Regions from separate parts of the Mesobacillus sp. S13 genome, predicted to be linked through region 3. Evidence: riboswitches for the same ligand, from Rfam matches in the RefSeq annotation. Region 3 holds a riboswitch; each other region holds the start of a gene.
What was found. A riboswitch is a leader RNA that binds a small molecule or an ion and turns the genes downstream of it on or off. The one in region 3 is predicted to bind cobalamin.

Region 1 (10,706 bases), 2.0 Mb from region 3:
TGTGCGCTGTATATAGCAATGCAGCTAGTAAGAAAAAACAGCAATAAGAGGAGCGTCAATGTCCAATCAAATCTGTCGAATTTTTTAATCGATTTCTCCATTTGCTACACCCTGTCCCATTCCTTAGTCCGGTGAATTTTTTCGCTTTCAGTTAGCTTTCCTGCTCACTGCTCAGCAGTCTTACCATTTTATGCTAGCGTAAAAGGATGATTCTTACAATCCCTGCCAAGGTAACATATTCCTGTAACTATTAGACGATTTAATAGACGTGTTAGTTTCTGGTCCAGGTTGGATTCTTTTTGCGGAAAAAGTCGATAATAATTATGTTTTTGAAGTGTCAGGATAAGATATTTTCTGTCATTTTTGTTAGAATGGAAGAAGTGTTATTTGTACGGAGCCGCTGGTCATTTGCAGCTGAGAATTTTTCCAGGAGGTTTTGTCTTTGAAAAAGAACCATCCTTATAGCAGGGATTTACTATATGTCCATATGAACGAACGGGACCAGTATGTGCTCTCGCATGGGGTCGAATTCCATGAATTCGCAAGGTCATTGTCTGATTCACTCAACCATCTGCTGCTGTTGAAGCATCGCTATGAGGATGGTGAGTTCAACAGACATACTTTATTTGAGTATGTATCTGAAGACAGCGTCGAAAAATTAGTTGGAGCCAATGTCCATGCATACGGGGATTTTTGCTGGATCGATTTTGAGGAAGTGGAAGCATTGAATGTGCTGTCGGCCCAAGAGATTGCTGAGCTTCTTTATCTCGGGCATATCAAGCATCATTTGAAACTGCCTTTTTATAATCAGCTTAATAACCGTTTTGTGTTCCTCTCCACTGAAGATGGCTGGTTCAATAAAACCTATTACCGCAATCTCAATGATTTTTTCCGAATGCTTGGCCTTGTCCTGTCAGGCAAACTAGGGGAAATGAAGCCGGAAAAAACACTGCTCGGGATCCGGAAAAAGAAATCCTATCCTTCTGTCAGCAAGGAAATCCTGAAATCATTGACGCCAGCCCTAAAAGAAGGGGCCGTATTTTCGCTGAAAAACATCCAACAAAGCCGTAACAGAATTGAAATCCCAATCTGGATCATCGGTGATTTTGCCAACATGGATGATATGCATGATGAATATAAAGAAGCCAGCACCAGCAATCCGGATGGCAGGATTATCTTCGATAAAAAAGCTAAAGAGTGGAGCTTGCTTGCTCAATAAATCTGTTTTCGGAAAGAATGTTGTTAAAATCCTAAAACCGATTTTAACGTAACAAATACTCAGTTTGTAGGTCGTTATTAAGTGTTCAAGCTCTTTTCTCACAATAGGCTAAAATCTTTATGAAGAAAAATGGTCATTTAATCCTATTCTGTAGTCAATAGCAACAAAGTTTGAGAAAAGAGCTTCCAATAAGTCGAAAAAGAAATTTTTTTGGAGCAATTTTTGGAATCGTGTATAATGGGATTTAGCGGAAAATTACATATCAAATGAACAGGTGTCTTTTTATCACAAGACTTAATAGGGAAGTTGGTGAAAATCCAACGCGGTCCCGCCACTGTAAATGGGAGCAAGCTGTAAATGCCACTGTACAAATGTATGGGAAGGCGCAGCGAGCATTGACCATGAGCCAGGAGACCTGCCTGTCCATTGCACAAGCAAACCTACGAGGATAGGGAGGTGCCGGCTGGCTCTATGTATTTTATGATGATAAAAACATTTGCTTACTCGGACATCTCCCCTTCAGGTGGAGATGTTTTTTTATTTATTAAAGGCTTTGGTCAATATTTGCACGATTTTAACATTCTGTTGATTGGAGTGAAAGGTGAAGCGCCTGGGACGGAAATCAACAGCCTGATTTGGCAAAGCTCATCGAAAAATTGGAGGAGAAGCAAATGAAGAAGTTATTGATGTTGATGATGGCAGCAGCCATGATCTTGGCAGGCTGCGGCACGGAAGCACAGCCAGAAAAGAAGGAAAGCGAACAAACTGCGCAGGAGCAGAAGGCTGGATACCCGGTTACGGTAAAAGATGCGCTTGATGAAGAAGTTGTCATTGAGGAAAAGCCTGAAAAAATCATTTCCCTGATGCCGAGCAACACGGAAATCGTTTATGCACTTGAAAGCGGAGACGCGATTGTCGGTGTCACCGATTTCGACAATTATCCAGAAGAGGCAATGGCAAAGGAAAAAGTCGGCGGCATGGAGTTCAATATCGAGAAGATGATTTCCCTTAAGCCGGACCTCGTCCTTGCACCTGGTTCAACTGCGGATACCGCGAAAGAGGGGCTTCAGCAGTTGAAGGATGCGGGAATTGCTGTTGTCGTCGTGAATGATGCTCAGTCATTTGAAGAGGTATATCGATCAATCGAGATGATTGGCCAGGCCATCGGCGAGACAGATAAGGCAGATGAACTTATTGAGAATATGAAAAATAGTTTTGCGGAACTGAAGAAGAAAGCAGAAGCAATTAAACCTGAAGAGCAGAAAGCTGTATTTGTCGAGGTTTCACCAGCGCCGGAAATCTACACTGCTGGCAAGAGTACATTTATCAATGAAATGCTGGAGTTGATCGGCGCAAAGAATGCTGCTGGCGATCTGGATGGCTGGGCGAAGGTTGACCCGGAAGCCATCATTGAGCGTAATCCGGATGTCATTGTGACAACCTATGGTTATTATACAGAAAATGCAGATGAGCAGGTTCTTGCGCGGCAGGGCTGGAATAATGTAAAAGCGGTCAAGGACCAGCGTGTATATGATGTCCACTCCGACCTCGTTACCCGTTCAGGTCCAAGGCTCGCTGAAGGAGCAGAGGAGCTTGCGAAAACCATTTACCCAGACGTTTTTAAATAATAAAGGAATTGCCTATCTATTTGCGGCAGCATTCTTGATCATCTCGATGCTGCTGGGCATCTCCATCGGAACGGTTTCCATCCCTGTGCCCGCTATTATTGAGATTATTGGTGCTGAGATTTTCCGCTTACAGGGACAGGAAATCGATCCGATGTATGCAAGTATCGTCATGGAAATCAGGCTGCCGCGTGTATTGCTGGCAGGGCTTGTAGGAGCATCTCTGGCTATTGCCGGTGCTGCCTTCCAGGGCCTGCTGCGCAATCCGCTGGCAGATCCCTACACGCTTGGGATTTCATCAGGTGCTTCCATCGGTGCGGTTGTCACGCTGTTTTTTGGCATTTCACTGCCGCTGATTGGTGCCTTCACCTTGCCGGTGCTGACTATTTTATTCGCCTTTGCCACAGTCTTATTTGTGCTGTTTTTTGCCCGGAAAGTCGACAGGCTGCTCAGGGTGGAGACGATCATTCTAACCGGAATTATCTTAAGTTCATTTCTAGGTTCTTTCATTTCTTTGATGATTGCGCTCTCCGGCGAAGAGCTGAGGCAAATCATCGGCTGGCTTTTGGGCAGCGTGTCGATGCGCGGCTGGGATTATATTAAGATTATTTTTCCTTTCTTTATAATCGGATTGGTGATTTTGCTTGCCAACACAAGAGAACTGAATGCCATGTCGTTTGGCGAGGAGCGCGCACAGCATCTAGGTGTCAATGTTGAGCGCCGGAAGCTGCTGATTTTGCTTTCTGGTTCACTTTTAACAGGTTCAGCGGTTGCCGTATCCGGGACAATCGGCTTCGTCGGTCTCGTCATTCCTCATCTGACAAGGACAGTCTGGGGACCGGACCATCGTCATCTGCTGCCGCTATCCGTCCTGATGGGCAGCGGCTTCCTGATTCTCGCAGACCTGATATCCCGAACGATCATCGCTCCTTCGGAATTGCCGATCGGCGTGATCACGGCATTAATCGGTGCGCCGGTTTTTGCGTTTATTTTAATGAAAAATCGCAAGGAAAGAAGTGCTGGCTGATGATCACAGTGAAGAATCTAACAGGCGGATATGCAGGTGGCGAGGTGTTGAAGGGAATCTCCTTTCAGGTTGGCAAGGGTGAGTTGTTTGGAATTCTTGGCCCGAACGGAAGCGGGAAAACCACTCTGTTAAAAATGATCAGTGGCGCTTTGGAATCCAGGGAAGGTGACATTGAGCTGGACGGCCGGCCATTGACCCAGTATACACCGAAGCAGCTTGCCAGGATGATGGCAGTCCTGCCGCAGCATTCTGACCAGGCCTTCCCTTATAGTGTGAAAGAAACCGTATCGCTCGGGCGCTATGCACACCAGAAAGGCTGGTTCCACAGCTGGAGTGAGGAAGATGAACAGATTGTCGTGAAGGTGATGGACCAGACAGGAATTACCCATCTCCAGGAAAAATCAATCGTCGAACTATCTGGCGGCGAAAAACAGCGAGTCTACCTCGCTCAGGCACTGGCGCAGCAACCGAGGATTCTGCTGCTCGATGAACCAACGAATCATCTTGACCTAAGTTTTCAAAAAGAGCTGCTGGACCTGCTGAAAAAATGGGCAGCTGAAGAGGAGTTGACGGTCGTCTCCATTTTTCATGATTTGAACCTGGCATCACTGTATTGTGACAGGCTGCTGCTGATGGAAAACGGAGAGTTGCTGATTGTCGACTCTCCTGTTGAAGTGTTAAAAGAAGAGCGGATCAAAAGTGTCTATAAGACGGAGATCAAAAACCATCCGCATCCGGAAATCGCTAGGCCTCAATTGCTGCTCATGCCGGAAACCGACGGCGTTCATGACGCTGCGCCGCAAATAGACGACAGATTTCTTGATGTGGGGGCAGACCGTATTGACCTACAGTCACCAGTGAAGTTGAGGACAATGTCTTCGGGAATCACCGGTGCCGGGATTGGCTGGCATAGTTCGTTCGTTCACCGTGTTGTCCCGATGGAGTATGACTGCAGTGACCATAAAGCAGAAATGGCAGACTACTTACAGGAGAATGGATTCATCCCAAGCGAAACGGTGGGGATGATGACGGCTGTTCCGGTTGAAACAGCATCATACCGCTCCTTTGAAGCTGAAGGAATGTCGATTTTCATTATTGTTTCTGCGGGCAGCACACATCGGGACAGCCCCCGGAATATCAATACATGGCTGTTCATTAACGGCAAAATTTCTGAGGAAGCTTTTATCCAGAGTGCAATGACCGCGGCAGAAGCAAAAATAAGTGTCTTGCAGGAACTGGAAGGGAGCGGAGCTGGGGTTGCCGGCCAGCCAGCTGGCATTTCCACGGACAGCATCTGTATCGCTGCAACACAGCAAGGCGAAGAGATTTCCTATGCCGGCACTGCAACACCGCTCGGCAAGCTAATCAGCGAGGGGATTTACACCTGCACAAAGGAAGCAATCCTAAACTATAGAAACAGCAAAACTGCTTTCAAGTTTCAATGAAGGAAACCATCCACTTCATCACGAATCTTAATTATAAGAGGTGATGAGAATGGAAATGAAAATGGGCTATGTCATCCTATATGTTTCCGATCTGGAAAAAACAAAGCATTTTTACGGTGAGCTGCTAGGCCTTAAACTTAGAAATGAGTTTGGGACCTATATCGAGTATGAAACTGGCAGCACCGTGCTGTCGATGAACACAAGAGAAGGCGGCCGCGAAATCACGACGCTCCCCATACCGGATGGCGTAAGGAAAGAACAAACCTTTGAGCTAGGATTCGTGACAGAGGATGTCCCTGGCGCAGTAGAAAAATTGCGTGCAGCGGGAGTCCCGATCCTGCTCGAGCCAACCGAAAAACCATGGGGCCAGGTCGTCGCCTATGCAGCAGATCCTGATGGACATTATATTGAAATATGCACTCCGATTGGATGACGAAACCCCTGCAGCTATTGGCTGCAGGGGTTTTTCGTGATGTCTATATGACCAAAATGTGGTTGGTTGCTATAAAAAGGTCACAAAGAAAAGGTCTTTAAGCCCAAATTGGGGCAGGAAGCTGAAAAAGGTTATATAGAAAAGTTCTATATGCCCAAATTGGGGCAGAAAGCTGAAAAAGGTCACATAGAAACATCCTATAAGCCCGAAGTAGTTAGAATCTGCGAAAAGGTCACATAGCTAATATATATAAGCCAACCCTCAAAATCCTAATGAACTTCCTTCACTGGTTTTTTAGCAAGTAGTGATGCTGCGATGCCTAAAAGGGGCAGTGTGATCGAAATCAGCAATATTTCATCATACCCGCCAAAATAATCATAAGCGAGGCCAAATGGAAGGGGACCCAAAGCGGAACCAAGCACGGTGACCGTCATAGCCGATCCTTTTATGCTTCCGAGCGATTGTCTGCCGAAGAAGCTCGGCCAGACGTAGTTTAACGCTATTCTTTCAAATCCCCCGCTGATTCCCCATAAAATCCCGAATGCAATCGCGATTGCAGTTTGGTCGGCTGCCAGCAGGACGAGGATGAAAATGATTTCTCCTGCAAAAATTCCGGCGAGCACATATTGCACTTTTACACGGTCAAGCAGCGGTCCTGCAATCAGTGTGACCGGAAAACCAATCAAGGCCATCAAGCTTAATACTAGTGCAGCGATTCCCGGCGAAATCCCATTCGTTTTAAAAATAGAAATTAAATGAAAAGTAAGTCCTGTGTTAACAAGTGAAGGAATCCCGACGCAAAATAGCAACAGCCAGTATGCGTGCGTTTTAACTGCTTCCTGAACCGTCCAGTTCACCTCTACAAATGGCTTGATTGTTCTGGCAGGATCTGCAGGGTCATTTGTCCAGTCGGGTTTAATTCCATCCGGATGTTCACCAATATCCTCTGGTTTATTCCTGATCAAGAAGAAGGCCAGAGGCACAAACACTACCAGTAATAAGACACCCCATACCTTCCATGTAAAGCCCCAGCCCCAAGTGGCGACAAGCCATGCATTCAAGGGCGGAAGTGCAGCGGAGCTGGCAAAGCCGCCAATTGCCATCAGGCTCAACGCCTTTCCGCGTTTGGTTATGAACCACTGTGGTACAAGTGTGTTTGGAATCAAACTCATTGACCCCTGACCGAGCAAGCGAATCAGGAAGAAACCAATGAACAGCATCGCCGTGTTGACGACCATACTGTTCCAAAAGCTAGCAAAGGCCAATCCAATACCGACGATAACCGACATTTTTCTCTGTCCCCATTTATCCACGAACCTGCCGACAAAGAACATGCAGATTCCTGCGGCAAGCGTCGCAAGTGAATAGACGGCCGATACATGTGACCGACTCCAGCCGAAATCTTTTATGTAAGAATCAATAAAGACGGAAACCGAGTATGTTTGACCAGGTCCTGAAAAAAAGACGCCGAGCCCTGCGATGAAAACAATCACCCAGCCATAATAAAAATTAGTCTTAAATGGTGCAGATGTACTTGATGTATTCATGTGAAAACCTCCCAATCCATCATAACAAAATGCCCTCGTCAATAGCTTGCAGTAAGCTGAGAGATAGAGTCGAATTTACATTTTAAGGTTTTTAGCGTGTGTATATGAAAAATGAAGATATCAGTAGAAATTAAGAGATAAACATAATATACAGCGCTTACAACATTAGTTGCGTGTTTTTGTATATGTGTTATGATAAATCCTGTTTTTATCGGACCCGGCTTGCTTGAGAGTAGGAAGCCACAAAAAATATTAAGGGGTGTTTACTTGAATACTAATACAATTAAAGAACAATGGTTTGGCAACGTGAAAGGAGATATCCTTGCGGGGATCGTCGTTGCGCTTGCTTTGATTCCTGAAGCGATCGCCTTTTCAATTATTGCTGGTGTTGACCCGATGGTAGGACTTTACGCCTCATTCGCTATTGCTGTGACAATCGCGATTGTCGGCGGCCGTCCTGGTATGATTTCAGCCGCGACCGGTGCGATGGCACTGCTGATGGTGACGCTGGTTGCTGACCATGGTTTGCAATATTTAATGGCTGCTACGATTTTGACAGGTCTCCTGCAGATTCTGTTTGGTGTGCTTAAATTGGCAAGGTTCATGAAGTTCATTCCGCGTTCTGTCATGATTGGCTTCGTTAACGCACTTGCAATCCTGATTTTCATGGCACAGCTTGAGCAATTTGTTGACGCAACATGGGTGATGTATGCAATGGTAGCCGGTGCGCTGGCAATCATCTATCTTTTCCCGCGCATTACCAAGGCTGTTCCGTCACCACTTGTCGCAATCATCGTGATTACTGTTATTGCGCTTATGACAAAGAGTGATGTGAGGACTGTGGGCGATATGGGTACACTGACATCTACCCTGCCGTCATTCCTGATTCCTGATGTTCCATTCAACCTGGAAACGTTAAAGATCATCTTCCCTTATTCAATCGCTCTGGCAATTGTCGGCTTGCTGGAATCCTTGCTGACAGCATCAATCGTTGATGATATGACGGATACTTCTAGTGATAAAAATAAAGAGAGCCGTGGCCAGGGGATTGCGAACATTGTTGCCGGGTTATTCGGCGGCATGGCAGGCTGCGCAATGATCGGACAATCCGTTATAAATGTTAAATCAGGCGGCCGAGGCAGATTGTCCGCGCTTGTTGCTGGTACTTTCTTGATGTTCCTGATTATTGTTTTAGGAAATATTGTTGTGCAAATTCCAATGGCTGCCCTTGTTGGCGTCATGATCATGGTTTCGATTGGAACATTCGACTGGTCATCCATCAAAGGCATGGCAAAGACGCCTGTTACCGATTCAATCGTCATGGTCGTTACAACGGTCACAACAGTATTCACGCATGACCTTTCAAAAGGTGTATTTGCCGGAATCATCTTGAGTGCGATCTTCTTCGTAGCAAAGATTTCCAAGGTGAAGGTTACCTCAACATTTGATGTGGCAGCAGAACGCAGGACGTATTTTGTAACAGGACAAGTTTTCTTTGCCTCAGTTACAGACTTGATCGAATCATTCGATTTGAAAGAAGCTGCAAAAGAAGTCGTGATCGACTTGACTCATGCCCATGTCTGGGATGATTCAGCGGTTGCGGCCATCGATAAAATCGTCATCAAATTAAGGGAAAGTGGAACGTTAGTCCGCCTCCAAGGATTGAATGAACCGAGCTCCCACTTGATTGACAAATTAGCCGTTCACAAACAGGAAGGCGCAAAGCTTTCCGGACATTAAAAAATAATGACTTTTTCAGGAAGCACGTTGACGAATCAGCGTGCTTTCTTTATATATTAGGTAATGGAAATCAATGTAGGAGGAATGGGATGTTTAAAAGAATCTTGCTTGCATCAGATGGATCTGACCATTCAGTGCGCGCGGCAAAAAAAGCAGTGGAATTAGCAAAGCTTAGCGGCGATAGTGAAATAACTGTTGTGTATGTAGTCGATGGGCAGACTTCTAAGGAAGATGTCTTGCACAATCCGGATCGCACAATCGTTGAGGAGAAAAGAAAAATCAGGCTCCAGCCGGTAACCAACATGCTTGAAGAGGAACAACTGAATTACAGGTATGAAAAATTGCTCGGTGAACCGGGACCGGCCATTGTCGACTATGCCAACAAGAATTCATTCGATATCGTCGTCGTCGGCAGCCGCGGTTTGAACGGTCTGCAGGAAATGGTCCTTGGCAGCGTCAGCCACAAAGTCGCTAAACGAGTAAAAGCACCGGTATTAATCGTAAAATAATCAACGTTCAGGGAAAACCTGAGCGTTTTTTCTTTGTAGTTTTAATTTTAATAACGTAATAGGACGGATACCTGACTAAAAAAATTATGCTAATGGATTTATATAGCGAGATTTTAATTAATATAGCGGGTTTTTAATTAATATAGCGAAAATCCGATTAATATAGCGAAAATCTAAATTATATAGCGGGAATCTGATTTATATAGCGAATTGGAAATTACCCTCGATTTTTTCCAGCTAAAAGAAAATACCTCCAAGATGTCTTAACTACCTAAACGCACAATTGTATTTGTTGGGTGTCTATAAATGGTTTATAAAGAGATTTATTCACAGATTTATTAGTCAATTCATATGGTAAATCAGGCGCTGAAATTAGGTTATTTGCCTATAAGTGATTATTTGAATGGTAACTATTTCTCTGAATGCAAACTTTTAACTCCCTGGCAGGTTTCACACTGAAAAAACAGGAAATAGTATAGCTTGAGGGCTTTTTCGTGTGGATAGTTGCTTTTTTGAACAAGAACAGTTATTCACTTTCAAGTAGGAAATACGGTGATATTCATGAAATCCCAAAAGCAGGTAGAAAGCAACGAAGTTCACGAAAAAAGAGCTTTATTAAAAATTGATAACAATTCCGTAATTTAAAAATAAAGTGGTAAAATAGGAAGCGGAAAGTGGAGCCAGATTGAATTTATTGGAGGTCTATTTTTATGAAGACAAGAATCGGGCTGCTGTACGGCGGCAAATCGGCTGAACATAAAGTATCGATGCAAACAGCATTGGCTGTGACGAAAGCATTGGATTTTGAAAAATTCGAGATTTATCCTATATACATAACGGAGGAAGGAGAGTGGGTCAAGGGTCCGCAGCTTGGCGCTCCTGCAGAGAATGTCAAGGCGCTTGAGTTTAACGACCAATCAAATCTGCCGACTCCTTCCTTCACACCGGCTTTATTCCAGGCAGGCGGAGAAGAATCCAACCAGACTCTAGATGTCATCTTCCCATTGCTTCACGGACCGAACGGTGAAGATGGTACGGTTCAAGGCTTGCTGGAATTATTGAACCTGCCTTATGTCGGAAATGGCGTACTTGCCTCAGCTGCGGGCATGGATAAAATCGTCATGAAAAATGTATTCGCACAGGCGGGACTTCCTCAGGTGG
Region 2 (10,706 bases), 1.9 Mb from region 3:
ACATGCCATACAAAAGAGTTGAGATTAAAAAAGTTTATGAACAAGTTGCTGACTCAATTATTGAGTTGATAAAAACGGGTGAGTTAAAACCTGGTGATAAATTAGATTCAGTTGAAAAGCTGGCAAGAAGCTTTGACGTTGGGAGTTCCACGATTCGGGAAGCATTGAGTGGCCTGCGGACAATGGGGCTGGTGATGATGCGCCAGGGAGAAGGAACGTTTGTGAATACCTTTGACCCTTCGAAATTCCAATTGCCCGTCACTAGCGCTTTCTTGATGAAGCTTGAAGATGTGAAGGAACTGTATGAGGTCAGAAAGATTCTGGAAAGCGGCACGGCGGCTCATGCTGCTGCTGTACGCCAGGAGGAAGATTTGCTGGCGATCGAAAAAGCGTTGATCGTGATGGAGCATGCCAATGGAAATGAGGAGCTCGCTTCGACAGCGGATCTGGATTTCCATGTTGCCATCGCCAATGCGACACATAACAAATTATTGATCAATCTGATGAGCAGCGTCTCAGCGCTGAATTCACAAACCATTCAGGAAACCCGGAAGGTACTCCTGTATTCAGATAACATTGTTGATGACTTGCATTTTGAGCATCGAAGGATTTTTGAAGCAATAAAAAATCGACAGCCAGATGAAGCGCGCCAAGCCATGTTTGAGCATTTACAGAAAGTGCAGGACCGACTTTTTAAATGCATTGAGTGATTAGCGCGGTGATTCGCTGACTTTTACCAGAGGTGGACAATCATGAAAGTATCCTTATTTAGTACGTGCCTGAGCGATATTCTTTTTGCAGATGTGGCAAGAAATACGCTTGAAATCCTTGAGCGAGTTGGATGTGAAGTGGATTACCCGATGGAACAGACGTGTTGCGGGCAGCCTGCCTATAACAGCGGGTATTTACAAGAGGCTAAGCAATCTATGAAACAGATGATGAAGGCTTTTCGTTTCTCGGAATATGTGGTCGGGCCATCAGGCTCCTGCGTGAGCATGCTGAAGGAATATCCACATATTTTTAAAGGAGACCCTGAGTGGGAAGAAGAAGCGAAGGTCTTCGCTGCTAAGTGTTACGAAATTACCGAGTTCCTTGTGGATGTAATGGGCATCACTGATTTGGGCTCTACTTTTAAAGGAAGAGTGACATTCCATTCTTCCTGCCATATGAAACGCCTTCTTGGGGTAAAAGAACAGCCGAAAATCCTGTTGCACAATGTGAAGGGTGTTGAGCTGGTAGATTTGCCGTGGGAAGAGGATTGCTGCGGTTTCGGCGGAACGTTTGCCGTGAAGAATCCGGTCATTTCTCAAGAGATGGTCAGTGAAAAGTCGCGCCATGTCTCAGAGACGCAAGCGGAGTATCTTGTCGGTGCTGATATGGGCTGCCTGATGAATATTGGCGGACGCATGGAGCGAGAAGGCAAAAAAGTGAAGATCATCCACATCACAGAAATTTTAAATACACACTAAGGAACGGAGGGAAAAGAGATGAGCATCAAAATTGGTGAAGTTCCTTATAAAGATCGAATCCAAAAAGGAATTAAAGATGATTTTATGCGGCAGGCTGTTTCCTCCGCGCAAGGCAGATTCCGGACCGGACGGCTTACACAGGCGGCTGAGCTTGGAAACTGGGAGGACTGGCGCGATTTAGGTGAGGAAATCCGCACCCATACGCTGGAAAACCTCGATTATTACCTGCATCAATTGAGTGAGCAAGTATCAAGACGCGGCGGGCATGTATTTTTTGCCGAGACAGCAGAAGAAGCGAACCAGTATGTGAAAAGCATCATTCAAAAGAAAGATGCGAAAAAAGTCGTCAAGGCGAAATCGATGGTCACTGAGGAAATCGGCTTGAATAAGGCGCTTGAGGAAGTTGGCGCTGAAGTGGTGGAATCCGACCTTGGCGAATGGATCCTGCAATTGGATGAAGATCCGCCATCCCATATCGTGACTCCTGCGCTGCATAAAAACAAACAACAGATCCGCGAAACGTTCGCGAAGAAAAAAGGCTATACCGGATCTGACACGCCGGAGGAACTGGCTGCCTTTGCCCGTGAGCAGCTGCGCCAGGACTTTTTATCAGCTGATGTCGGTGTGACTGGCTGCAACTTTGCGATTGCGGAGTCTGGCTCAATCACGCTGGTCACAAATGAAGGGAACGCCGAAATGGTGACGAGTCTTCCGGATATCGTGATCACGGTGATGGGTATGGAACGGATCGTACCGACATGGGAAGAGATGGAGGTCCTTGTCAGTCTATTGACACGTGCGGCGGTTGGTCAGAAATTGACGAGCTATATCACGGCGATTACGGGTGCTGGCCTTGAGCAGGAAGTGGACAGTCCTGAGGAATTCCATTTGGTGATTGTCGACAACGGACGCTCGAAAATCCTTGGAACCGAGTTTCAATCGGCTCTGCATTGCATTCGCTGTGCAGCCTGCATCAATGCATGTCCGGTTTACCGTCATATCGGCGGGCATGCATACAACTCAATTTATCCGGGGCCAATCGGTGCTGTGATCACACCGCTGCTGGAAGGTTACGAAGATCATAAAGAGCTTCCATATGCATCGACCTTGTGTGCAGCCTGTACGGAAGCCTGTCCTGTTAAAATTCCACTGCATGAGCATCTGATCCGCCATCGACAGATCATTGTGGAAAAAAATATGACCCCAACGGCAGAAAAGTTGATGATGAAAGGTTTTTCCACTTGGGCTTCTAATCCGTCGGTTTATAATATGAGTGCGAAAATGGCCAAGCCGGCACTTGGGCCATGGACGAAAGATGGAATGATTGAAAATGGGCCAGGGCCACTGAAGGCGTGGACCGAAGTCCGTGATTTTTATGCTCCACAGGGACAGTCGTTCCGTTCGTGGTTCAAGCAAAGACAGAAGGACGGTGAATCCAAATGAGCATCCAGAATCGAGAAGCCTTTTTAAATAAACTGGCGTCCAGACTAGGCCGGGAGCGACGGACAGAAGGAGTACAGCGGCCACAATGGAGCGTTACTCCTCAGGATGAAGTGTTCAAAGGTATGAGCCAGGACGAATTGGTTGAAGTGCTTGAAAAACATTGCCAGGTCATCCATACCACTTTTAAAAGGACAGACCGTGCCGGCCTGACGGAAGTTTTGAACGAAACGCTTCAGGCCTATGAAGGCAAGGCGATTGTCACATCCAATGATGTCCGCCATCAGGAGTATGGGATCACGAAGTTTTTCGAAGACCAGGGAGACAGTGTGGATGTCCATGTGTGGAATCCAGCGCTTGGCAAGGAAAATCAAAAGATTGCGGAACGAGCAGATGTAGGGCTTGTGTTCAGCGACATCACGCTTGCCGAGTCTGGCACTGTGACATTGTTCAATACGAAAGACAATGGGCGATCGATCAGTCTGCTGCCGCGGACGTTCATTGCCATCATTCCGAAAAGCACCCTCGTGCCACGGATGACTCAGGCAGCCAGACACATCCACGAGGCACAGGCCAGCGGCGAAGACGTCCCTTCCTATGTCAGTTTCATCACCGGCCCAAGCAACAGTGCCGACATCGAAATGAACCTGATTGTCGGAGTGCACGGACCTGTCAAAGCAACATACATTGTCGTGGATTAAGCTTCGATGAAAAATAGTTGAAAAAGAATGAAAGATGATATACTATCATTTCATAACACGATATATTGTGTTAGATAAGTAGTTTCATAACTAAATATTGAATATACCGGTAAATATGGTGTCTGAATAAGACTTAATAGGGAATCTGGTGAGAATCCAGAACTGTTCCCGCAACTGTAAGTGCTGACGAAATGAGGAAGAACCACTGTCTAACAAATAGATGGGAAGGCCTCAAAGTAGGGTGAAGCACAAGTCAGGAGACCTGCCATATCTATTCGTGTTATCTTCTTCGGGAATTGGGAAGGTATTACGGGGATCAATTGACAGGCTCATGCTGTTTTTTAGCTACATATGAGCGTTCATGACATCAACGTTAACTTTAACCCATCTTTCGAGATGGGTTTTTCTCATTTTTCAGGAAGTATTTTTAAAAAAACAGGAGGTTAGGAATGGAAGGATTATCAACAAATGTGTCGAGGACTTTTCAAAATGTGCTTGTTTTGCCTCCGGACACCAACCATCTTGGGACGATTTTTGGCGGAACGGTATTGGCATATATTGATGAAATTGCTGCGATAGCGGCGATGAAACACAGCAGAACGGCAGTCGTCACGGCCTCGATTGACTCGGTTAATTTTCTCTCTTCCGCAGTAGTGGGCGATATATTGACCCTGGAAGCAATCGTGATTTCGACAGGGAGAACATCCATGGAAGTGTTCGTAAAAGTGGAAAGCGAAAACTTGAAGACTTGTAAAAAGACTTTGACGACCACCTCGATTTTAACCATGGTCGCTAAGGATGAAAAGGGTACTCCCGTTCCGGTGGCAAAGGTCATTCCAGAGAATGATGAGGAGTGGCAGCTGTTCAACACGGCTGATATGAGAAGGCAGCATAGACTGGAAAAGAGGAAGAGTAATCAAGCTGGAGGGATCGTGAATGAGCAATCAAGTAAAAGAGGATAGAGCCGCGAAGCAGATCGAAGAAATGGAACGAGCATTCCCACTGCTGGACTTTTCGGATTTTAAAGAAAAAACGGAACAGGCTCTTCGGGTGAAAAATATGACAGATGACCAGGTCAAGAACATGCTGATTCTGAACGCAGTAGAGCGAATTGACCGGAATGAGCCAGATTGGACCTATGTTGCAGCACGGCTTTACCAGAAGAGATTGTACAAGCTTAGTTCGTCCTTCAGAGGAGCAACTGGTTACGGATCCTTCTATGAATTGATCAATAGGTTGATAGAAATAGGGATCTATGATGGGAAAATCGTAGAATCTTACTCACGGGAAGAAATCGATTTTCTTGAGAGAGTCATTGAGCCCGAGAGAGACGAACTGTTTACATATATTGGCCTGTTAACGATGGTGGAAAGGTACCTGGCACGCACGCATACAGGGGATGTTGCTGAACTGCCGCAGGAGCGGTTCATGATTATCGCCATGACCCTTCTGGCGGAAGAGCCGAAAGAAAAGCGGCTTCAATTAGTGGAGGAAGCTTACTGGGCGCTTTCAAACCTCTATATGACTGTGGCGACTCCAACGCTAGCCAATGCCGGCAAAAGCTATGGCCAGCTATCGAGCTGCTTTATCGATACGGTGGCTGATGATTTAAGGAGCATCTATGATTCCAACACGGACATTTCTACCTTAAGTAAGAACGGAGGAGGCATCGGTGTCTATCTCGGGAAAATCAGGAGCCGCGGCAGTGATATTAAAGGCTTTAAAGGGATCAGTTCAGGTGTCATTCCATGGATGAAGCAGCTGAATAACACAGCGGTTTCGGTCGATCAATTGGGGCAGCGCCAGGGTGCAATCGCTGTCTACCTGGATGTGTGGCATAAAGACATTTTCCCATTCCTTGACGCAAAGCTGAACAATGGGGACGAGCGCCAGCGTACCCATGATTTATTCACAGGCATCTGCCTCCCGGACCTTTTTATGGAGCAAGTAGAAAAACGCGGGGACTGGTATTTGTTTGACCCTCATGAGGTAAGGCGCGTCATGGGCTATTCGCTTGAGGATTTCTTTGATGAGGAGAAGGGGACAGGCTCCTTCCGGGATAAGTACTGGGAATGCGTCTATCATCCAGGCTTGTCACATGAAGTGGTACCTGCCATCGAAATCTTTAAATCAATCATGATTTCCCAGCTTGAAACCGGCACTCCTTATATGTTTTACAGGGACCAGGTGAACAGGCTGAATGCCAATCATCATAAGGGTATGATTTACTGCAGCAATCTTTGCACGGAAATTACCCAGAACATGAGCCCGACCCTCCTGGAAGAGGAAAAAGTGGAGGATGGGAAGATTTTAATCTATAAAAAGCCAGGCGACTTTGTCGTCTGTAACTTATCCTCGATTTCCCTGGCGAAAAGTGTCATGGATGAGGTTCTTGAGAGAGTGATTCATATACTGGTCCGAATGCTTGATAACGTCATCGATATCAATGAAATCCCTGTACTGCAGGCACAGTTGACCAATAAGAATTATCGGGGAATCGGACTGGGAACATTCGGCTGGCATCATCTTCTCGCTCTGAAAGGAATCAAATGGGAGAGTGAAGAAGCTGTCGAGTATTGTGATACTCTCTATGAAAAAATCGCCTATTTAACGATCAGTGCAAGCATGGAGCTGGCAAAGGAAAAAGGGGCTTATCCTTATTTCGAAGGATCAGATTGGTGTACAGGACAGTTTTTCGAGAAGAGGCAGTATAAAGGAAAAATGTGGGGGGATCTCTCAGAGGAAGTAAAAGAGCATGGCATCAGGAACGGATACCTGATGGCAGTGGCGCCGAATTCCTCCACCTCGATCCTGGCAGGTTCGACAGCAAGCATAGACCCGATTTTCAGGCTTGAGTACTCGGAGGAGAAGAAAGATTACAAGATTCCGGTGACCGCACCTGACTTAACAGCGGAAACGATGTGGTTCTATAAGACGGCCTACAATGTGGACCAGCACTGGAGCATCAGGCAGAATGCAAGGCGCCAGCGCCATATTGACCAATCCATCTCGTTTAATTTTTATGTGAAAAATACGATCAAAGCAAAGGCGCTCCTGGATTTGCATCTGGATGCCTGGAAATCCGGATTGAAGACCACATATTATGTGCGTTCCACATCGAGCAGTGATTTTGTGGAATGTGAAAGCTGCCATAGTTAAGAGGAAGGGACGGGAAAATTCATGAAAAAAAGAGTGCTGATTGATGTCGATGCGCCTAATGCTTCAACCGGTATCATCAATGGCAGGAGTTCGAATATCCTGAATTGGGATGATGTGCGTTACCAATGGGCATATCCAAAATATAAGAGGATGCTCGGGAATTTCTGGACTCCTTTTGAAATCAACATGTCAAAGGATATCAAACAGTTTCCCGCACTATCTGAAAAGGAACAGGATACATTTTTAAAAATCATCGGGCTGCTGGCATTGCTCGACAGCATTCAAACCGACTATGCCGGTAAAGTGGCTGATTACCTTACCGACTCCAGTTTGAATGCGCTGATGATCATGCTGGCCCAGCAGGAAGTGATTCATAACCATTCCTACAGCTATGTGCTGTCAAGCATCGTTTCCAAATCGAAGCAGGAGGAAGTGTTCGACTACTGGAGGACAGAACCGACTTTAAGCAAGCGGAACGAATTCATCACGGACGGGTACAAAGGTTTTGCACAGAATCCGAGCATTGAAAACCTGCTGCATTCCATTGTTTATGATGTCATCCTTGAGGGCTTGTTTTTTTACTCAGGCTTCGCTTTCTTTTATAATCTGGCGCGCAATCAGAAAATGGTCGGCACGAGCACGATGATTAATTATATCAACCGTGACGAACAGCTTCATGTAGGGCTATTTGAAAGAATCTTCAAGGAAATCCTGCATGAAAATCCAGAGTATGACACTAGCTCCTTGAGGGAATTTGGCACTGCCGCCTTCCGGGAAGCAGCACAGCTGGAGATACATTGGGCAGAGTATATCATCGGCAACGAGATTGACGGCCTGCTCATCTCAGACCTCGAAAACTATATAAAATTCATGGCCAACAAACGGGCAGAACAACTGGGCTTTGCTGCTCCCTTCGAAGGGTATCGCACCAATCCGCTAAGATGGATCATCGCCTATCAGGAAGTGGATCTCGGAAAAACCGACTTCTTCGAGCAAAAATCAAGACAGTACACCAAGACCTCCGATGAGAATGGATTTGATGAACTGTAGATTACTGCGGTCCTATTTTATAAGTTTCGCTACTATTGATAAAATGGAAGCAAAGGGGACGTTCCTTTCGCTTCCATTTTTTTTGACGTCTTCTACACTTGATTGGAAAGCAGGTCATCAACATGAAAACTGAAAAAGAAAAGATGCTGGCAGGGGAAATGTACAACCCTGCAGACCCGGTATTGGTAAAAGAGCGTGAGGAAGCAAGGCGAAAAGTGAGGCTCTATAATCAAACATTAGAAACGGAAGGCGAAAAACGGACGAAGTTATTAAAGGAATTGCTCGGTTCAACAGGGGAAACGGTCGTGATGGAGCCCAATATACGGTTCGATTATGGCTATAACACTCATGTCGGCGAGAATTTCTTTGCCAATTTCGACTGTACGATCCTCGATGTTTGTGAAGTCCGTTTTGGCGACAATTGTATGCTTGCACCAGGTGTTCAAATCTATACAGCCACCCATCCGCTTGACCCAACTGAACGGAATTCGGGACGGGAATATGCGAAGCCGATTACGTTTGGAAACAATGTCTGGATTGGCGGAAGTGCCATCATCAACCCGGGAGTGACGGTTGGTGACAATGCCGTGATTGCTTCAGGGGCAGTCGTGACGAAGGATGTGCCGGATAGCGTGGTAGTTGGCGGAAATCCAGCCAGGGTGATCAAGAAGATTGAACTGTAAGCAGGTCTAAGCTGGAACTGTGGGAAGACTTGATCTTGCTTTGGATAAAAAATGTGTGACGAAATGTACATTCTTGGATCTCATCTGAAACGAGGTATTAATAAATGGAGGAAACCATGATGAAGCAACCGGTCGTGATTGTCGGAGCTGGGCTGTCCGGGCTTAGGGCTGCTGCTTTGCTTGTTTCAAAAGGAATAAGCTGCAGAGTGCTGGAGGCGCGGAGTCGAATCGGGGGCAGGGTTTTGAGTTTGGCATCCAAAGATAGGCCAGAGCTGGGCAGGTATGATTTAGGTCCCACCTGGTTCTGGCCGGATCATGAGCCTATCATCACGAAATTGGTCAAAGACCTTGGGCTGCCGACGATAGATCAGCATACCGCAGGAGCCATGCTTTTTGAACAATCGCAATCTGGTCCTGTGCAGCGGCATGTCCTTCCGGATGGTGCTGTTGAGAGATCTGTAAGGCTGGCCGGAGGTGTTCAATCCCTTGTGGAGGCCATGACAGCATCGCTTCCAGATGGCAGTGTTGAATTGAATACCGAGGTAAAAGCCATCCAACTGGATGAAGCTGGCGGAGTCACAATAGTAGCTGAGGGGATTGATGGAACCGTGAAGACCATCTCTGCAGGAGCTGTGATCCTGGCATTGCCGCCTAGAATCGTTGCGGAAAGGATTGCTTTTTCACCGACACTCCCAGATGAACTTAGAGCCAGCCTGAAAGACAAACCAACGTGGATGGGTGGACAGGCGAAAGTGGTTGCGGTTTATGATCGGCCATTTTGGAGAGAGGACGGCCTTTCCGGACAGGTTACCAGCTGGGCAGGTCCGTTGCAGGAACTCCATGACGCCTCGCCTGACAAAGAATATGGCGCACTTTTTGGCTTTTTCGGCATTCCGCCCAAATTGCGACAGGATCTTGGTGAGGAACAGATATTGAGGCTGGTCACCGAACAATTGACACGGCTCTTTGGCCCTTCAGCAGAAAAACCTCTAGCTCTATTTTACAAAGATTGGGCGAGCGATCAGGCAACAGCTGTGGAGGAAGATGCACAACCATTGACCGCTTTCCCGGAATATGGCCTGCCGGCAGGAATGATTTCGTGGGAAAACAAAGTTGTTTTCGCGGGTACAGAAACAGCATCTGGACATGGAGGGCATCTGGAAGGCGCACTTCAAGCAGCAGAGCGAGCAGCAGCTGAAGCAATGAAAGCTTTATGATAGGAACAAGGCCTGATCCAATAGGGATCGGGCCTTTTTAACATTAGTATTTAGTGATGTTATGATGCCTCTTGCTGAAGTCGGTCTCCTGGTAGTAGCTGTTTTTTACGAGTATATTTGGGCCCAGGCAGGATACAGCGGGGCAGTGGCAGCTTAGCTGCTTGGCGACTTCGGATTCCTGCCATTTTTGATAGGCGTCTTCTAGCCTCGTGTCCTTGATATTGCCTAGCGGAGGGGTGTCGCCGAAATCGGTGACGATGATATCGCCATTGAAAATATTCACATTAAGACGTGAACGTCCATCTGGATCGTTCCTGACGGTGACGTTCTTGCTGCTGTATAGACGTTTCAGGAGTTCCAGGTCCTCCTTATTGCTGCTGCAGGCGTAAAAAGGCAGCGTTCCGAACAACATCCACACATTTTCATCACGAATGTCGAGCAGATGGTGGATGGCATGGCGAGTTTCTTCAAGCGTCAGCGATTCCAGGCTGCTGGCAAAATCGCTAGGATACATAGGGTGCACCTCATGCCTCTGGCACTGCATTTCATCAACGATTTGCCTGTGTATTTTTTCAAGATAAGGCAAGGTGCGTTTGTTGAGCATGGTTTCTGCTGACACCATGACTCCGGCTTTGACGAGCTCTCTACTGTTTTCTATCATTCTTGTAAAATATTTCTCGCGCTGCTGGTAGTCAGGCTTCTTTTCCATCATCGCAAAACCGCCTTGAACGAAGTCATCGACAGTACCCCAGTTGTGGGAGATATGGAGAACATCCAAATAGGGAATGATCAACTCATACCGCGAAAGGTCCATTGTTAAATTGGAATTGATTTGCGTCCGGACGCCACGTTCAGAAGCATATTTCAAAATCGGCACAACATAATTTTTTACAGAAGAAAGGGAAAGCATCGGCTCTCCGCCGGTAATGCTCAAAGACCGGAGCTTCGGGATTTCCTCCAAACGGTGCAAAAGCAGCTCCAAGGGAA
Region 3 (10,706 bases):
AAAAGCGAGGGAATTCACATGAAAAAGAAGAAGGTGATTGTCGTTGGAGCCGGAGTAGCAGGGCTTGCCAGTGCGATAAGGCTCCAGCATGAGGGCTATCAGGTAGAAATATATGAAAAGGGTTTAACACCCGGAGGCAAAATGAATCGTATTGAACTGGATGGCGGCTACAAATTTGATTTGGGGCCCAGCATCGTCATGATGCCTGAAATATACCGTGAACTTTTTGAACTATGCGGCCGCGACCCAGATGATTACATTCCAATGGAAAAATTGGATCCAATTTATCGGGCTTATTTCAGTGATATTCCTGACAAGCCTTACGATATATCTTCTGATCTTACACAATTGACAAAGACAATTGAATCAATTAGCGAAGAGGACACGGCAGGTTTTTTTCAATATATGAATGAAATTTACAAACGATTTCACATTGCAAAGCATCACATCCTTCAAAGACCTTTTCGCAAAAGGAGTGATTTTTATAACCTCCCGATGCTGAAGAAAGCATTGAAACTGAAACCATATGACACTGCAGATCAGTTTATAGGAAAATATATTAAGAATGAACGGCTGAAACAGTTGATCAGTTTTCAAACGTTATATATCGGTATTTCCCCTCTTAAGAGTCCTTCTTTTTACACCATGATTCCCATGATTCAATTTTTATATGGAGTATGGTTTATAAAAGGTGGTATGTATACGATGGCTTTGGCTATGGAAAGGCTTTTCAGGGAGCTTGGAGGAACTATTCACTATGGCAAGGATGTTCAGGAGATATTTATTCATAATCGTAAAGCCGAAGGAATCGTTGTGGATGGGCAGAAAATCTCTTCAGATTATGTTGTTTGTAATGCAGACTTTCCATATGCGATGAAGCACCTTGTAAAAGATCAAATGGCCAAAGGAAAATATACCGATAAGAAAATCGACAGCATGAAATACTCTTGTTCATGTTTTCTGTTATATCTCGGTATGGACCGGAAATATGAAGAAATTGAACCTGTGCATAATTTTATTTTCAACGAAAACCTTGATCAGAATCTTAAAGACATTTTTGATGGGAAGAAACTGACGAATGCCTCTTTTTATGTCTATATAGCTTCAAAAATGGATCCTTCCCTTGCGCCTGAGGGAAAGGATGGATTGTATATCCTGATGCCCGTATCAGATGTATCTACAGCAAACTATGAATGGGACGAAGAAACTATTTCTTATTACCGAAGCTACATTTTAAATGAATTAAAGAAAATCCATGGTTTCGAAAACATTGAAAATGAGATTGTCACCGAAACGCATACAACACCATTGGACTTTAAGTCGAAGTTCAATGCTTATAATGGAGCCACGTTTGGTTTGCAGCCAATTCTGAAACAAAGCAACCACTATCGTCCGCAAAGCAAGGCGAGCCATTGTGAAAATTTGTACTTTACCGGCAGCAGTACACATCCAGGGGCGGGGGTCCCAATTGTGCTATTATCAGCCAAGATTACAGCACAGGAACTGATCCAAGACGATACAGGCGAATTGTTTGATTACTCGGTATAAGAAAAGCGTAAGCGCCTTGGTCAGCCCCGACAAGCGTTGGAGGGCCTGACAGTGAAGTCGCTCTTTGACTTCATTGGCAGGACCGAAACGTCTCGAGGGGCTAGGCGCTGGTGCTAGACACTAATCCAGGTGGAAAAATTTATACTCATTTAGTCAGAAATAAGTACTTTTCAGGAATCATTTACTTACTCGCAGCGGAAGGAGGCAGGTTTTATGACTGCTTTAGAAGTGATTAATCTCGCGGTTGGATTTGTGGCAGTTGTGATTGGCTTCATCGTGTTCTGGTCTTTGCCGGTTCCAGGTATCTCCTCAAGACCTACGGGTGGTCTTCCGTTTCTTTCCATCATTATTCCAGCTAGGAATGAAGAGGGCAGAATCTCACCGTTATTGCAATCATTGCAGGAGCAGCGCTTCAGACAATTTGAAATTCTGGTGGTTGATGACGATTCATCCGACAATACTGCGGCTGTCGCGGAAAGCTATGGTGCAAAGGTTCTGCAGAATCCAGGGGCAGGTAAATCATCAGCCTGCTGGCATGGTGCCGGGCAGGCCGAAGGGAGCTGGTTATTATTTTTAGATGCAGATACGAGATTCACCAGTGTGGAGGGTTTAAGCAATTTGCTGCATTTCTATCAGGGAAAGGGAGCCAAGGGCATTACTGCATTACAGCCATTTCATACAGTGGAGCGCTTGTATGAGCACATCTCCGTTGTATTCAACATCATTGTCGTGATCGGGATGAATTTATTTACAATTTGGGGATCGCGGTTTAAAACCGCTGGTTCGTTCGGTCCTTGCATCCTATGTAATCGAGATGATTACTTTTTGTCAGGAGGGCATAAAAAAATCGAAGGAGCCATCATGGATGACCTGGCACTGGGTGAGGCATTTCTTGAACATGATCTCCCGGTCCGCTGCCTTGGCGGAAAAGGAATTATGTCCTTGCGAATGTACCCTGAAGGCATCGGAAGCCTGATCGAGGGCTGGTGCAAAAGTTTTGCCGTCGGTTCCAAGTCAACTCATCCCGTTGTCATGCTGATGGTTATCTTGTGGATTTCAGGCAGTTTCATTGCAGCAGGAGCATTGATCTCTTCCATAATAGATGGGAACCCTGCCGGAATGCTGTTCAGTGCCATATTGTATACCTTGTATAGTTTTCAAAGTGCATGGTTTGCCAGCAGGGTCGGTAATTTCAGATGGGGAGTTTTCCCTTTTTATCCGATATTGTTTTTGTTTTTCGTAGGGATCTATCTGTACTCCTTCATCAGGGTGAATATTTTCCATTCTGTGAGTTGGAAGGGTCGTAAAATTAAGGTCTGAATATTCTGAGTTTTTCTGTGGAGGCAACCGTGGATTTTGCACAGGGAGATAAAATACCTAAGAGAAGCGCGGGGATGATGAAACCCGGGCTTCTTTACATATAGGGTAAATAGAGACTGGGAATAGGTGATCTCAAGTCACTTGATAAAAAGTAGAGGTGCCTGTTAACGAATGAAATAACGACCTAAAAGATTGCCAACCAGGAAAACTGGAATCATCATTAAACTCACCGGAAGACTGGTGAAAAAGAAAGGCCAGTCCATTTTTCCATAGTATACTAAAAAATAATACGTAATGAGACAGTAAGGGATCAGCAGGAACAGGGCCGTTATGATACCAGGCGAATAGCCCCTGAACATAATGCTTTGAACAATATGCATCGTTGCCTGTAAAACAAATAAATTTAGAATGGCTGTAAATAGAAGGAAGCTCCCTCCGTCAGATGAAAAAAGGGCGGTGGTTACTGTTGTAAATGAAATGAATAGTAAAATCCAGGTAGCGGAAACAGCAAGCTGGGCAGCAGTCGAACCTAGCTTTTTCCTCATTCTTATGGTCATCTCGACGAAGTGAGTTTTCGGATATTTGTCTTTGTTTGCCGCCATGGAAGATTCAATGGTGATGATTTCTTCTAAGTCATGAAAAATGAAAATGATGGGAAACAGCCAGATTAATGTTTTCAGATCTAAAAATTGGTGGAGCTCCGCTAACATCTTTTGCCTACCTCCTTGTAGTTCCGAGACTGCCGTCTATTGTGGTTTGTTCATTTTATGGGACGGGTTAGAATAATATGCTAATCACCAAGCAAGGGAGGTCATGTTGTGTTATTTATCAGTCAGGAGCTCTCCACCAGCTAATTTTTGATAATGGGCCAGGGCAAGCAATGGAAAAACATATTCATAACAATGGTAATTGATATAAAAGGAGCCTGCCATTCCTCTTCCTTTTGGGTAGGCTGACGTCCAATCTTTTTCCTTCCGCTCCGCTAAAAATGCTGCACCGTTTTCGATTTCCGGCGTAACACCGGTGGCCGCTGAGATGAGTGTGTCAAGAGCCCAGGCAGTATGAGTCCGGGTACTTTCGCCCAACGGCACATAAAGATTTTTGATATCACTTTTACATGATTCTCCCCAGCCGCCGTCAGGATTCTGGATTTTCCGCAGCCAAGTTAGCGCTTTTTGAATAGCTGGATGTTTCGGGGAAACCCCAACGGCAATCATTCCCGATACAGCCGCCCATGTGCCATATATATACACGCCCCAACGCCCCACCCAGGAACCATCTGAGTTCTGATGCCGCAACAGCCAGCGAACTCCATCTTTTATCATCGGATGGTGTTCATCCAAGTTTGTATAGTTGCCGAAGAACTCTAAAGTCCTCCCTGTTAAATCAACCGTGGATGGATCAATCAATAAATCCTTTCCGCCCTCTATCGGTAACAAGTTCAACACTTTCTTATCCACATTCTTTTCGAATGCGGCCCAGCCTCCGTCCTTGTTTTGCATGGAAATGAGCCAATTTACTCCTCGATCCCAAGCCTGCCGGCAATCCACTTGTTCTGTGGCCAAAGTACGGATCGCCCTCAGTGCAGCGGTAGTGTCGTCAATATCTGGGTGGAAAGTGTTCAAGTCTGCAAATCCCCAGCCTCCTGGTAATACGTCAGGCTCATGAATCGCCCAATCTCCGTATTTGAGATGCTGGCGAGAGAGAATGTATTGATTTGCCTTTTGGACAGTGCTGGATGAATAGGGAATACCGGATTCTTGCAGAGCATAACTAATCAATGTCGTATTCCAGACTGTAGCCGTCGTGTACTGGCAGTGGAGTTCTCCGTCAATACGGCAGGTCATTGCTTTTAACCCTTGCACTGCACGGGTAATCACTGGATGGGTAGTATGATAGCCTCTCGCCAGTAAGGCAAAAATCATAAGGGAAGTTGTGCTGAAATAATTTAAATACGTGCCGTCCGGTTCGATTCTGTCCAGCATGTATTTTTCGGCACGATATAATGCCAATTCGCGAAGGTTTCCATGGTATTTCATCCCCTGGATGCCTTGTTTGATCCATTTGATCAGCGAGCGGGTCTCTTCTTCTTGATCCTCTGTAAAGAAACGAACTTCTTTGTTTTGAAACAAATCGGAGAGATCGGGCGACCGGGGCGTTCTCTTACGAAAATTCGTATTGGCGAGAATCAAAAAAGGGATAATGTTGGCTCTGCCGTAAACGGAGAGGTCAAAAAGATTGATAGGGAAGGAGTCGGGTATAAGCATCACTTCAATATTAATGGGGAGGTGCGGCCACTCACATTGTCCAGTTAAGGCCAACAAGATTTTCAAAAACATATGGACTTCCGAGGCCCCGCCGTTCGCCATGATAAACCTCCTGGCAGCCTGCATATCCTTGTCTGTTCGATCGCGGTAACCAGAATAGAGAAGAGCATAATACGCTTCCACAGTGGAGGTCAGATTTCCTTTTTCCTGGTCATGAAACAGTTTCCATGAGCCATCTTCCTGCTGTTGTCCGGCGATTCGTTTTACCAATTCTTCAATGAACTCCTCGTCATTTATCTCCAATGTCCGCAATAAGATAATCATACTGCAGTCCGTTGCGATCCCGGTCTCGAAAGGATAACGCCAGGCACCGTCGTCTGATTGGTCCTGAATTAACTGAGCAGCGATTCTGTCCATTTCCTTCATTACACGATGCCTCATTTAACCCATCCTCTCCCAAATATTCATCTTTGTATTCATATTCCATGAACAAAATGAATATGCATTCCATTGATGGGAATGACTGATCCGCTAAAAATGAACTATTATGAAGGATGATGCCGTTTTTGCTGAACTCTTTCGCAGACGTGAAAAAAGATTTAAAGAAAAAGATGAAAAAGAAATCTTCCGGCCATCTGCCCAGTTTGTCAAAATATGATAAACGATGGATTCAGCTTATAAAAGAACAGACGAGACAACTTAATCAGAACAATGTATCACGGACGCAAGCGTATTTTCGGTTTTACCTTCAACACCCTGAAATACATTGGGCATTTCTCGGACATATGGTATCGCGTAACGTCGGCTGGAACATGACGGATTTAAAAGGGGAGTTGCTGACAAAACTATTGTCTGAAAGAGAACAGAACGACTTTTTTGCCTTTTTGGAACGCGGCAGCTGGCTGATTTTTCAAGATGTGTATCCTCAATTTATGATTTATGAGCTGAGTGTGATGAGCAGCAAGGAAATGTTCCATCTTCTGCCTCATTTTCAAACTTCCGCCTTCATGGAGACGATGTGGCGCTATTATTGGCACAGTGGGGATAAATCTACTTTGGCTGTTGCGATGGTCATCAATGAACAAAGCTATTTGGAAAAAAGATTGATTCAAAATCATCATTATAAAAAAGTCGTAACAGGTACGGTCAGCTTTAAAATGTATGATTTTTTGAACCTTAATAACACTATTTTTCCCTATGGTATAGGGGACAAAAGGGAGAAGGCTTCGCTTGCCGGCGCATCCTTACGGTATTTCACTTCGCTCCACGAAAGAATTATATTCGGAAAAAAATTGTACTCGCTTCTTTTTCAGCAGGAAGAGATGCTGGAAGGGGTATTGAAATGGGCTCATGAACACCCTCACACGGGCTCGCGAAAGGATTATTGGCCGGATTTGTTTAATGATGTGAATGACTCATTTCCCCGGTCCCTTTATAAGCGAAAGGTCAAAAATTGTGTGTTGAGAAAGGGTGCCGAGCGGCTATACAGTCCTGCTTTAAAATATGCGTGGCCTAATACCCCTCATGAGGAAGCAGAGAGTGGAGATTGGTTTGAGGATTTGCATGTACTGGATTATATTCATGATGATGTCAGTTTGGATGGAGAGATACTAAATAATTATTGCAAAACCATTGAAACAATTGAACTTGCGGTAATGGCGAAGGAAGCCATTCTATTCCGTGAAGAAGATTAATGCTTCATGAGCGGTGGTCCCGATATTGATAAATACTTTTACAATGTTCAAAGTCTTATAATCAAAAGGCTTAAAGACTTTTGATTTTTTTATGTATAAAACTAACATACTATCATTGCATTTTAAGTGATTAAACTTGCAGAAGGGAATCAATGAGAATTAAATTTTAACAAATTCATACAAATTATTACTCCCCCCGACATTATTTGTGTATAATTAAAAACAGCGGAAAATTGAATACATAAAGAATCTGGTGTCTTCTAAACGAGTTAGTAGTTTAGAGACTTAATAGGGAAGTTGGTGAAATTCCAACGCGGTCCCGCCACTGTAACTGGGAGCTTCAAGCCTGATGCCACTGTACTTTTTGTATGGGAAGGCGCTTGATAGCGATGACCAGAAGCCAGGAGACCTGCCTGATTCTTCGCGCCACAACCTACGAGGATAGGAGGTGTTTGGGAACGATTCTGGCTGTTTATTAGAAGAACCGACACAAACATCTCCATGAGTAAAATGGAGGTGTTTTTTTAGTTTCATAGAAAGATTTCATTTTGTTTTACACCGAACAGGCAAGTTTGATTGCTTGTTAAAAAACGATCGATTCAATCAAAAATCGGAGGAATGAAAAGATGAAGAAGTTAAATGCGTTATTATTTGCTTTAATGTTATTAATTGGTGCTTTGGCAGGTTGCGGCAGCAATGCTGAGCAGTCAAATGCTAAGGAGACAAAGAACACTGAAACTGTCCAGCAGGCAGAAGTGAAGTTCCCTGTCACTATTACGGATGGAACAGGGCAGGAAGTGACCATAGAATCGAAACCGGAAAAAATAGTTTCCCTGATTCCGAGCAATACGGAAATCGCCTATGGATTGGGTCTGGAAGAACAGATTGTCGGAGTTTCTGATTTTGATAATTTCCCTGAAGAAGTGGGGGAGAAAGAGAAGATTGGCGGCATGGAGTTCAATCTCGAGAAAATCATTTCTATGAAGCCTGATTTGGTTCTTGCCCATGCTTCTAGTGCACATTCGTCTGAAGCTGGACTTCAGCAGCTTAAAGACACTGGAATTACAGTGCTGATCGTGAATGATGCGAAAACGTTCGATGAAGTATATGAATCAATCAGCATGATTGGTACAGCGTCAGGCGAAAAGGAAAAAGCCGATGCTATGATCGCAGACATGAAGAAGAAAATAGAAGAGATCAAGACAAAGGCAAAGGAAATAAAAGAAGAGGACAGAAAGTCGGTATTCGTAGAGGTTTCGCCTGCACCTGAAGTTTATGCTGCTGGAAAAAATACCTTCATTGACGAAATGCTGCAGATCATTCATGCAGAAAACACCGTTACAGAAGAGGGATGGCCAAAGCTGGATTCCGAGGCAATCATAAAAAGCAATCCTGAGGTGATCATCACGACCCATGGTTACTATACACCTGAGCCGGTGAAAAATGTTACAAGCCGTGAAGGCTGGGACAAGATTACGGCGGTCAAGGAAAACCGTGTTTTCGATGTTCATTCCGACAAGGTGACAAGAACAGGCCCAAGGCTGACAGAAGGAGTAGAAGAGCTTGCAAAAGCGGTTTACCCGGATGTTTTTAAATAATACGATGGGTTCTCATATCTTGCGGACAAGCATTAAAACTAAGTCTCATACTAAGGGAGCATTGCAGGAAACGAGTTTGTTTCCTGCGGCTAGCCCAAATGATGCAATATCAGTGGAAATAGGAGAACGCCATCTCCAAATGAGAGAAGGATTCATCGCCTTGAATTCTCCAATTCCATTAAGAACAATGTCTTCGGGAGTTGTCGGGGCGGGAACAGGCTGGCACAGCAGCTTTGTGAACCGGCATGTGGACAAGAGTTATGATTGCAGTGACCATCGGGAAGAAATGATTCATTATTTGAAGGAAAAGGGATTTAAGCCTGAAGGAACGGTCGGGATGATGACTGCTGTGATGCTGGAGGATGTTTGTTTTAAGCACTATCAGGAAGAAGGGTTCTCTGTATTTATCGTTGTGACGGCAGGTACCGGCAATGCGGTGGACGCCTCGAAAAGCAGCGAGTATTACTCCTATGACATGTCACCTGGAACCATCAACATTTGGCTTTTCGTCAACGGAGTACTGACGGAGGAAGCGTTCATCCAGAGTATGATGACAGCTACTGAAGCAAAGACAAAGGCGCTGCACGATCTCGAAATAAGGGACAAACTTTCTGGTACGGTGGCAACGGGTACATCTACTGACAGCATCATGGTTGCCTCGAGCCAGCAGGGACAAAAGCTGGAATACGCCGGTACGATCACTCCTCTTGGGCGGACTATTGGCAAGGGAGTCCATGAATGTACAGTAGAAGCAATCAGGAACAGCAAGAAAAGGGTGACGAAATGATTCTGAACCACCTTATCGCCCTGACACTTGCTGTCATCTTTGATTGGTTCGTTGGGGATCCGCCAGACTGGCCTCATCCGGTGAAATGGATGGGAACTCTCATCTTCAAGTTAGACAGGGGATTGAATAGAGGCAGCGGCAGAAAAGCTAAAGGAATTGCCATGGTCGCTGCCGTCCTGCTGACAGTCGGAGGCGTCGCTGTCCTGGTCACATCATTGTCTTATTACCTTCATCCATTAGTGGGAATCCTCATGGAAGCCGTGATGATTGCGGCTGCCATTGCGCAAAAAAGCCTGAAGGAAGCCGGGTTATCAGTCTATCATCCACTTGCAGAAAATGATTTGGGAAAGGCGAGGCATAAGCTTAGCTGGATAGTTGGACGGGACACAGAGCAGCTCCAGGAACCTGAAATTGTCCGTGCTGCTGTCGAAACGGTAGCCGAAAACACGAGCGATGGCATTACCGCTCCTCTTTTCTGGGCAATGATTGGCGGAGCTCCGCTGGCGCTCTTGTATCGGGCCATCAATACCTGTGACTCGATGGTTGGTTATAAAAACGATCAATATTTAGATTTTGGCTGGGCATCAGCGAAGCTGGATGATCTGGTCAACTGGGTGCCAAGCCGGATAACATCAGTTTGTATGATCGTTGCGAATCGTCCGTTTTATACGACAAGAATGGCCGCGTGGAAGTTGGTCAGGCGCGATGCCAAAAAGCACCCTAGCCCAAACAGCGGATGGGGAGAAGCTGCTGTGGCAATCATACTCGGAGTCCAGCTCGGAGGCATCAATCATTATAAAGGGATCATTTCGGAGCGGGCAACGATGGGCGAAGCACTAGTTTTCCTTGAGAAAAATCATATTCTAGCAGTTAACAAAATTGTCACAGGTACTGTTCCACTTTTTTTAGCCATCCTGTGGCTTGGGGGGATTCTATTTGAAATGGCCTACTCATGGTGCCAATCCACACTATTTATATGAAGCAATGAATTTGCCAGTTCCGATAGAAACGCTTGATTTCAGTGCCAATATTAATCCACTGGGTCCGCCTCCTTTATTAAAAGAGAATTGGGGACAGCTCTTTGAGTCTGTCATAGAGTATCCAGACCCTCATGGAACAAATTTAAAAAGAAAGATTGCCAAAAGGGAAGGTTTGCACGAAAGCCAGGTTCTCCTTGGGAATGGCGGTGCTGAAATCATTTCACTGATTGGGCGTTTGCTTGCTGGAAAACAGTCGGTGATTGTCCAGCCCGCTTTTTCGGAATATGAAGAAGCATGCAAGGCAAATGGTTGCCAGGTGGAGTATCATCAGCTGCCGGCCAACTGGGCATGGACGGGCGAGGATTTAAGTGACAAACTCCAGCAAGCGGATGCTTTATTTCTTTGTAATCCTAATAATCCAACAGGTTCCTACTATCAAAAATCGATTATTCTTCATCTGCTGGAGGAGTGCAGAAGGAATCAATGCTTGCTGATTGTGGATGAGGCGTTTT

Region 1: another riboswitch for cobalamin. It lies ahead of LGO15_RS01145 (ABC transporter substrate-binding protein); the one in region 3 lies ahead of LGO15_RS11500 (ABC transporter substrate-binding protein).
Region 2: another riboswitch for cobalamin. It lies ahead of LGO15_RS02020 (acyl-CoA thioesterase); the one in region 3 lies ahead of LGO15_RS11500 (ABC transporter substrate-binding protein).

The regions. Positions count from the first base shown of each region.
Region 1 is NZ_CP084622.1:204,894-215,599, forward strand. Features, by position in the region: gene LGO15_RS01135 (FtsW/RodA/SpoVE family cell cycle protein) at 1-101, opposite strand, end outside; gene LGO15_RS01140 (hypothetical protein) at 443-1,219, shown strand; cobalamin riboswitch at 1,475-1,657, shown strand; gene LGO15_RS01145 (ABC transporter substrate-binding protein) at 1,891-2,847, shown strand; gene LGO15_RS01150 (FecCD family ABC transporter permease) at 2,813-3,871, shown strand; gene LGO15_RS01155 (heme ABC transporter ATP-binding protein) at 3,871-5,316, shown strand; gene LGO15_RS01160 (VOC family protein) at 5,366-5,749, shown strand; gene LGO15_RS01165 (MFS transporter) at 6,019-7,296, opposite strand; gene LGO15_RS01170 (SulP family inorganic anion transporter) at 7,564-9,036, shown strand; gene LGO15_RS01175 (universal stress protein) at 9,126-9,545, shown strand; gene LGO15_RS01180 (D-alanine--D-alanine ligase) at 10,256-10,706, shown strand, end outside.
Region 2 is NZ_CP084622.1:394,594-405,299, forward strand. Features, by position in the region: gene LGO15_RS02000 (FadR/GntR family transcriptional regulator) at 3-710, shown strand; gene LGO15_RS02005 ((Fe-S)-binding protein) at 753-1,469, shown strand; gene LGO15_RS02010 (LutB/LldF family L-lactate oxidation iron-sulfur protein) at 1,488-2,912, shown strand; gene LGO15_RS02015 (LutC/YkgG family protein) at 2,909-3,610, shown strand; cobalamin riboswitch at 3,710-3,895, shown strand; gene LGO15_RS02020 (acyl-CoA thioesterase) at 4,060-4,572, shown strand; gene LGO15_RS02025 (ribonucleoside-diphosphate reductase subunit alpha) at 4,547-6,769, shown strand; gene LGO15_RS02030 (ribonucleotide-diphosphate reductase subunit beta) at 6,791-7,819, shown strand; gene LGO15_RS02035 (sugar O-acetyltransferase) at 7,942-8,502, shown strand; gene LGO15_RS02040 (flavin monoamine oxidase family protein) at 8,619-9,719, shown strand; gene yfkAB (radical SAM/CxCxxxxC motif protein YfkAB) at 9,763-10,706, opposite strand, start outside.
Region 3 is NZ_CP084622.1:2,246,546-2,257,251, forward strand. Features, by position in the region: gene LGO15_RS11475 (phytoene desaturase family protein) at 19-1,548, shown strand; gene LGO15_RS11480 (glycosyltransferase) at 1,762-2,868, shown strand; gene LGO15_RS11485 (HXXEE domain-containing protein) at 3,033-3,578, opposite strand; gene shc (squalene--hopene cyclase) at 3,690-5,576, opposite strand; gene LGO15_RS11495 (DUF2515 family protein) at 5,693-6,829, shown strand; cobalamin riboswitch at 7,064-7,261, shown strand; gene LGO15_RS11500 (ABC transporter substrate-binding protein) at 7,456-8,427, shown strand; gene LGO15_RS11505 (adenosylcobinamide amidohydrolase) at 8,393-9,214, shown strand; gene cbiB (adenosylcobinamide-phosphate synthase CbiB) at 9,211-10,194, shown strand; gene cobD (threonine-phosphate decarboxylase CobD) at 10,151-10,706, shown strand, end outside.